2 regions of the Kitasatospora sp. NE20-6 genome follow, and region 2 is predicted to be linked to the other one. Evidence: predicted binding sites of a transcription regulator. Region 2 holds the regulator's gene; the other holds the start of a gene.
The links. The regulator HrcA, encoded in region 2, represses chaperone genes, less so after heat shock. The targets are predictions, from matches to a motif close to TTNGCACTCNGNNNNNCNGAGTGCNAA.
Positions count from the first base shown of each region.

Region 1 (4,133 bases), on a different contig from region 2:
GTCGCGGACCCGGGAGGCCCGGTGCCCGGCGGGGTGCGGCGGGCGGGAACGCCGCGAGGGCGGCCTCCCCGTGGGGAGACCGCCCTCGCGGGACGATCGGAACCGCTGATCCGCAGGGGATCAGAAGTCCATGTCACCGCCCGGCATGCCGCCGCCGGCGGCCGCGGAGGCCTTCTCCGGCTTGTCGGCGATGACGGCCTCGGTGGTGAGGAAGAGCGCCGCGATGGAGGCGGCGTTCTGCAGCGCGGAGCGGGTGACCTTGGCCGGGTCGATGATGCCCGCGGCGATGAGGTCGACGTACTCGTTGGTGGCGGCGTTCAGGCCGTGGCCGGCGGGGAGGTTGCGCACCTTCTCCACCACGACACCGCCTTCGAGGCCGGCGTTGGTCGCGATCTGCTTGATCGGGGCCTCCAGCGCGACCTTGACGATGTTGGCACCGGTGGCCTCGTCGCCCTCCAGCTCCAGCTTGTCGAAGACGACCGAGGCCTGGAGCAGCGCGACGCCGCCACCGGCGACGATGCCCTCCTCGACGGCGGCCTTCGCGTTGCGGACGGCGTCCTCGATGCGGTGCTTGCGCTCCTTGAGCTCGACCTCGGTCGCCGCGCCGGCCTTGATGACGGCGACGCCGCCGGCCAGCTTGGCGAGGCGCTCCTGGAGCTTCTCGCGGTCGTAGTCCGAGTCGCTGTTCTCGATCTCGGCGCGGATCTGGTTCACGCGGCCGGCGACCTGGTCGCTGTCGCCGCCACCGTCGACGATGGTCGTCTCGTCCTTGGTGATGACGACCTTGCGGGCGCTGCCCAGCAGGTCGAGACCGGCGTTCTCCAGCTTGAGGCCGACCTCCTCGGAGATGACGGTGCCACCGGTGAGGATGGCGATGTCGCCGAGCATGGCCTTGCGGCGGTCGCCGAAGCCCGGGGCCTTGACGGCGACGGACTTGAAGGTGCCGCGGATCTTGTTCACGACCAGGGTCGACAGCGCCTCGCCGTCGACGTCCTCGGCGATGATGACGAGCGGCTTGCCGCTCTGCATGACCTTCTCCAGCAGCGGGAGGAGGTCCTTGACCGAGCTGATCTTGGAGTTCGCGATGAGGATGTAGGGGTCCTCGAAGCTGGTCTCCATGCGCTCCAGGTCGGTGGCGAAGTACGCGGAGATGTAGCCCTTGTCGAAGCGCATGCCCTCGGTGAGCTCAAGCTCCAGACCGAAGGTGTTGCTCTCCTCGACGGTGATGACGCCTTCCTTGCCGACCTTGTCCATCGCCTCGGCGATGAGCTCGCCGATCTGGGTGTCGGCGGCGGAGATCGAGGCGGTGGAGGCGATCTGCTCCTTGGTCTCGACGTCCTTGGCCTGGGCCAGGAGCTGGTCGGAGACCGCGGTGACGGCCTTCTCGATGCCGCGCTTGAGGGCCATCGGGTTGGCGCCGGCGGCGACGTTGCGCAGGCCCTCGCGCACGAGCGCCTGGGCGAGCACGGTGGCGGTGGTGGTGCCGTCGCCCGCGACGTCGTCGGTCTTCTTGGCGACCTCCTTGACGAGCTCCGCGCCGATCTTCTCGTACGGGTCCTCGAGCTCGATCTCCTTGGCGATGGAGACACCGTCGTTGGTGATCGTGGGGGCGCCCCACTTCTTCTCCAGAACGACGTTGCGACCCTTGGGGCCGAGCGTGACCTTCACTGCGTCGGCAAGCTGGTTCATGCCGCGCTCAAGGCCGCGGCGAGCTTCCTCATCAAAGGCGATGATCTTGGCCATCAGAAGTGGTCCTCCGGGACACGGTCGACTGCTCGGACCAGAGGTGCCCGCGACGGACGGCCCTGTGAGCGGGGGTCCATTCCCCTACCGCTCGCCGGGGCCTCACCGACCCGGTCCGCTTGTCACTCTCATGCTGTGAGTGCTAACGCCAATAGTTAGCACTCTCGGATGGCGAGTGCAAGCCCGATCGCCGTGTCCGCCCGGATGATTCACCGCCCGCACCCCGTGCCCGGACACGTCGAAGGCCCGTACGACGGTGTCGTACGGGCCTTCGCGAAGACGAGGTGTGACCACCAGCTCGGGACGAGCCGAGGGCTCCGCAGGTCGCAGTGTCAGGCCGCAGCAGCACGGACCATGTCCGCCTGCGGCCCCTTCTGACCCTGGGAGATCTCGAACTCGACCCGCTGGCCCTCCTCGAGGGTGCGGTAGCCGTCCATCTGGATCGCGCTGTAGTGGACGAAGACGTCCGCACCACCGTCGACCGCGATGAAGCCGTAGCCCTTCTCCGCGTTGAACCACTTGACGGTGCCCTGAGCCATTCCGAACTCCCCTTGTGCTGTGCTGGCCATTCACGGGTCCGCAGGATGCGTTCCCAGGTCCGGTGGGCCGGCCCGAGGGAACCCCCCCTTGGGCACAGCCTGTACGCCGCAGACCACCGCACGAGCCCCCGCGGAGGGGGCCGACAGGCGGGTGAATGCGTCGACCGCGGCTGAATGTATCCGGACAGGAGCCCTGTGCAACAGAGCCAACTTCTGGGAATTCCCGCACCATCCCGGGGGATATCACGGGATGAAAGCGCCATATCTTCGCAATTCGCGCGGGACATAACGGGCGCAGCACGACATAACGCTGCAGGAATTCTGACACTTGCCTGACAGATTCGCCCTGGCGCCCTTCGTGCGGCGTCTCAGCGGGCGGACGGGGCCTGCGGCCCGCCCGGGCGCCCGGCGCCCGCAGCCCGGCCGGCGCGGCCGCGCGGGGAATTCCGGGTATTACGGCAGTTCAGGGGCGACGTCGCGGAGGGAGGCGCTGCCACGTTCGGCACTCTACTCCTCCCATGACCCGTCGAATTCCACCGGGCACGGCAGGAGCCGCCGCCGGTAACGGAAAAAGGCATTCCGTTCCCGGCGGCGGCTCCGGTGGTGCGTACGCGTCGCGGACGGCCCGGTGCGACCGGGGCCGTCCGCGTGGCGGGGCCTCAGCAGCCGCCGGCCACCGCGGGGATGATCGAGATGCTGGCGCCGTCCTTGATCTCCGTCTCCAGGCCCTCGGCGAAGCGCACGTCGTCGTCGTTCACGTAGACGTTGACGAAGCGGCGCAGCTTGCCGGCGTCGTCCAGGATGCGCGCGGCGATGCCGGCGTGGTTCTGCTCCAGGTCCGCGATGACGGCGGCCAGGGTGGTGCCCTCGGCGGTGACCTCGGCGGAGCCGCCGGTGTAGGTGCGCAGGATGGTCGGGATGCGGACGGTGGCGCTCATACGGTGCTCCTTGCGGACGTGGTGAGGGGGGCTCAGACGAGGCCGGCGGCGCGGAAGGACTCCAGCGTCGGGCGGATGGTGGCGGTGAGGCCGGAGTCGGCGACCGCGTCGAGGGTCTTCAGGCCGTCGCCGGTGTTGATGGCGACGGTCTCCTTCGACGGGTCGAGCTGCCCGGTCTCGACCAGCTTCTTGAGCACGCCGATCGTCACGCCGCCGGCGGTCTCGGCGAAGATGCCCTCGGTGCGTGCCAGGAGCTTGATGGCGGCCACCACCTCGGTGTCGGTGACGTCCTCGACGGTGCCGCCGGTGCGGCGGGCGATGTCGAGGACGTACGGGCCGTCGGCCGGGTTGCCGATCGCCAGCGACTTGGCGATGGTGTTCGGCTTGACCGGGCGGATCACGTCGTGGCCGGCCTTGAAGGCGGCGGAGACCGGGGAGCAGCCCTCGGCCTGGGCGCCGAAGATCTTGTAGGGACGGTCCTCGACCAGGCCGAGCTTGATCAGCTCCTGCAGGCCCTTGTCGATCTTGGTGAGCTGGGAGCCCGAGGCGATCGGGACGACCAGCTGCTCCGGGAGGCGCCAGCCGAGCTGCTCGCAGATCTCGAAGGCGAGCGTCTTGGAGCCCTCGCCGTAGTACGGGCGGAGGTTGACGTTCACGAAGCCCCAGCCCTCGCCGATCGGGTCGCCGATCAGCTCGGAGCAGAAGCGGTTCACGTCGTCGTAGTTGCCGTCGATGCCGACCAGGGCGCCGCCGTACACGCCGGCCATGACGATCTTGCCCTGCTCCAGGTCGTGCGGGATGAACACGCAGGACTTGAAGCCCGCCCGGGCGGCGGCCGCGCCGACCGCGCCGGCGAGGTTGCCGGTGGACGAGCAGGAGAGCGTGGTGAAGTCGAAGGCGCGGGCGGCCTCGA
Region 1 covers NZ_BPRL01000004.1:71,887-76,019, reverse strand. The annotation lists gene groL (chaperonin GroEL) at 121-1,743, opposite strand; gene SNE206_RS04600 (cold-shock protein) at 2,076-2,282, opposite strand; gene SNE206_RS04595 (MoaD/ThiS family protein) at 2,942-3,220, opposite strand; gene thrC (threonine synthase) at 3,253-4,133, opposite strand, start outside.
Region 1: a site for HrcA is predicted at 1,899-1,925, ahead of groL (chaperonin GroEL). Genes of this name have one in related genera too.

Region 2 (4,133 bases):
CAGAGCAGCTGCGGGCCGAAACCGTGCGCCTCCAGCTCGCTGTTGACCGCGTGCAGGTCGTTGACCAGGTCGGGCAGCTCCTCCGGGGTGTGCCGGGAGAGGAGCCAGGAGTAGCCGTAGGCGTCCCGGGACGCCTCGACGGGCACGCCGCCGCGTCCGGTGTCGGCGTCCAGCAGGGCCTGCACCTGCTGCTGCACCTCCTCGAAGGCGCCGCCCTCGACGGCCGCGAAGCACACCGCGCCGAGCCCGGTCGGCCGGAAGCCCGCCGCGGCCTCCAGGGTGAGCGCCGCCGACGGGATGCCGAAGAGCTGGTCCAGATCGGGCTCGACGGGCTTGGTACGGCCCAGCAGGGAGTCCAGGAAACCCACGGTGCGCTCCTCTCACCGGCCGAGCTCGGCGGAGATCCGCGCCAGCTGCTCCAGCCGCTGCTCCAGCGACGGGTGGGTCGAGAACAGCTGCGAGGCGGCCTCCCGCGCGCTCAGCGCCGGGGCGAAGTAGAAGGCGTTGTACGGCTGCGACCTGCGCAGGTCCTCGGTGGGGATGGCGGCGATCTGCCCGGTCACCTTCGTCAGTGCGGAGGCGAGCGAGCTGGGCCGGCCGGTCAGCTGGGCGGCGGCCCGGTCGGCGGCGAGCTCCCGGTAGCGGGAGAGCAGCCGGGTCAGCAGGAAGCTGAGGGCGTACACGAGCATGCTGACCAGCGGGACGAGGATCAGCGCGATCGCGGCGTTGGGGTCGTTGTTGTTGCGGTTGCCGCCGCCCAGGAAGCCGCCGTACAGCGCCATGCGGGTGATGAGCCCGGCGAGCACGCCGAGGAACCCCGCGATGGTCATGACGGCCACGTCGCGGTGCGCGACGTGCGACAGCTCGTGGGCGAGCACCCCCTCCAGCTCCTCCGGTTCCAGGCGGCGCAGCAGGCCGGTGGTCACGCACACCACGGCCTTCTGCTGGTTGCGCCCGGTGGCGAAGGCGTTCGGCATGTCGTTGTGGGCCACGGCGATCCGCGGTTTCGGCATGTCGGCGAGGGCGCACAGCCGGTCGACGGTGCCGTGCAGCTGCGGGTACTCCTCGGGGGTCACCGGCCGGGCGCCCATCGCCCGCTCGGTGATCCGGTCGCTGAACCAGAACTGCGCGACGAACAGGCCGCCGGAGATCAGCAGGACGATCGGCCAGGCGCCGCGCAGCAGCACGATCAGCACGCCGGTGAAGCCGACGTACACCAGGCCGATCAGGAACATCGTGACGACCATCCGGCCGGTCAGGCCGCGGTCCGGTGCGAAGCGGGAGTGCTGCCGTGACGACGACATCGCTGCTCCTTCGGTAGCTCGCTCGCCTTCGATGCTGCCACCAGGAGGCGGGGGCGGCGCGGCCCGCGGTCCCGACAATCGGTCGAGGATCACGTGGGCGGCCCGTTCCTGCCGCCGGGGGAGGGCCTTACACTGGCAGGTACGGTTCTGGCACTCTGCCTTCCAGAGTGCCAAAGGACCGGACGGCTACCAGGTCCAACGGGCGGAGACGGAGGTGCGTGCCCCGTGGTCAACGAACGCAGGGTCGACGAGCGCCTGATCGACACGCGTGCCGCCGTGCGCCCGCTCGACGAGCGCAGGCTCGCCGTGCTGCGGGCCATCGTCCAGGACTACGTGGGCACCGAGGAGCCGGTCGGCTCCAAGGCCCTCGTGGAGCGCCACAACCTCGGGGTCTCCCCGGCGACGGTGCGCAACGACATGGCCGCCCTGGAGGAGGACGGTTTCATCCACCAGCCGCACACCAGTGCCGGGCGCATCCCCACCGACAAGGGGTACCGGCTCTTCGTGGACCGGCTGGCCGAGGTGAAGCCGATGACGGCCCCGGAGCGGCGGGCGATCCGGCACTTCCTGGAGGGCGCGGTCGACCTCGACGACGTCGTCGCCCGGACGGTGCGCCTGCTCGCCCAGCTGACCCGGCAGGTCGCCGTGGTGCAGTACCCCTCCCTGACCCGCTCCACCGTGCGGCACGTCGAACTGGTCGCGCTGGCACCCGCGAAGGTGATGCTCGTCCTGATCACCAACACCGGACGGGTGGAGCAGCGGATCGTCGACTGTCCCGGCGCGGTCGGCGAGACCGTCCTGGCCGACCTGCGCGCCAGGCTCAACGCCCAGGCGTGCGGGCAGCGGCTGCCGGACGTCCCGGAGCTCCTGGAGGACCTGCCCGGGTCGTTCGAGCCCGTCGACCGGCCGGCCGTCTCCACCGTGCTCGCCACGCTCTTCGAGACGCTCGCCGAGCAGAACGAGGAGCGCATCATGCTGGCCGGCACGGCCAACCTGACGCGCTTCGGCCACGACTTCCCGCTGACCATCCAGCCGGTGCTCGAAGCACTGGAGGAGCAGGTGGTGCTGCTGCGCCTGCTGGGGGAGACCGCGGAGTCGGGCATGACCGTCCGGATCGGCCGGGAGAACGCGTACGAGGGACTCAATTCCACGTCCGTGGTCTCCGTCGGTTACGGTTCGGGCGACCAGAGCGTGGCAAAACTGGGAGTGATCGGTCCGACCCGGATGGATTACCCCGGCACAATGGGGGCGGTGCGAGCGGTGGCACGGTACGTGGGTCAGATCCTGGCCGAGTCGTAACAACGGCGGCGCGGACACCGCGCGGCCGGTCGGGCGCAAGCACTTCTAGAGGCGGAACAAGCGGAGCATTTGGTGGCCACGGACTACTACGCGGTACTCGGCGTCCGACGGGATGCGGGGCAGGACGAGATCAAGAAGGCGTTCCGGCGCCTCGCGCGTGAACTGCACCCGGACGTCAACCCGGACCCCAAGACCCAGGAGCGGTTCAAGGAGATCAACGCCGCCTACGAGGTGCTGTCGGACCCGGCCAAGCGCCAGGTCTACGACCTCGGCGGCGACCCGCTCTCCCCGAACGGCGGAGGCGGTGGGGCAGGCGGCTTCGGCGCCGCGGGCTTCGGCTTCTCCGACATCATGGACGCCTTCTTCGGCGCGGCCGGGGGCCAGCGCGGACCGCGCTCGCGGACCCGCCGCGGCCAGGACGCCATGATCCGCCTGGAGATCACCCTGGAGGAGGCCGCGTTCGGCACCACCAAGGAGCTCCAGGTCGACACGGCCGTCACCTGTACGACGTGCTCCGGCGAGGGCGCCGCACCCGGCACCTCCGCGCAGACCTGCGACATGTGCCGCGGCAAGGGCGAGGTCTCCCAGGTCACCCGGTCGTTCCTCGGCCAGGTCATGACCTCGCGTCCCTGCCCGCAGTGCCAGGGCTTCGGCACCGTCGTGCCGACCCCGTGCCCGGAGTGCGCCGGCGACGGCCGCGTCCGCGCCCGCCGCACCCTCACCGTCAAGATCCCCGCCGGTGTCGACAACGGCACCCGCATCCAGCTGGCCGGCGAGGGCGAGGTCGGCCCCGGCGGCGGCCCGGCCGGCGACCTGTACGTCGAGATCGCCGAGTCGGCGCACCCGACCTTCCAGCGGCGCGGCGACGACCTGCACTGCACGGTCACCATCCCGATGACGGCGGCCTCGCTCGGCACCCAGGTGCCGCTGCAGACGCTCGACGGGATGGAGGAGGTCGACATCCGGCCCGGCACGCAGTCCGGCCAGTCGATCCCGCTGCACGGCCGCGGCATCACGCACCTGCGCGGGGGCGGCCGGGGCGACCTGATAGTGCACGTCGAGGTGCAGACGCCGACCAAGCTCGACCCTGAGCAGGAGGACCTGCTGCGGCGGCTCGCCGTGCTGCGCGGCGAGGAGCGGCCGTCCGGTCACTTCTCGCCCGGCCAGCAGGGCCTGTTCTCGCGGCTCAAGGACGCCTTCAACGGCCGCTAGGCCGTCGCCTGCACCGACGCGCGGGGCCCGGCCGACCGGCCGGGCCCCGCGGTCGTGCAGCACCCCCGCACCCCCGCCTCCCCGGGCCGCCCGGGGAGGCCCCCCGCACACCAGGAGTGGAGCCGCTGTGACCGCGCCCGTGTTCGTCGTCGAGACCGCGCTGCTGGCCGGGGCCGCCCCGGGATCGGTCGTCCGCCTCGACGGGCCCGAGGGGCGCCACGCCGCCGCGGTGAAGCGGCTGGAGACCGGCGAGGCCGTCACCCTCGCCGACGGCCACGGCCTGGGCGCCGACGGCACCGTCGCCGCGGTGCACGGCAA
Region 2 covers NZ_BPRL01000005.1:123,418-127,550, forward strand. The annotation lists gene pspAB (PspA-associated protein PspAB) at 1-368, opposite strand, end outside; gene htpX (zinc metalloprotease HtpX) at 381-1,304, opposite strand; gene hrcA (heat-inducible transcriptional repressor HrcA) at 1,581-2,603, shown strand; gene dnaJ (molecular chaperone DnaJ) at 2,676-3,815, shown strand; gene SNE206_RS06125 (16S rRNA (uracil(1498)-N(3))-methyltransferase) at 3,943-4,133, shown strand, end outside.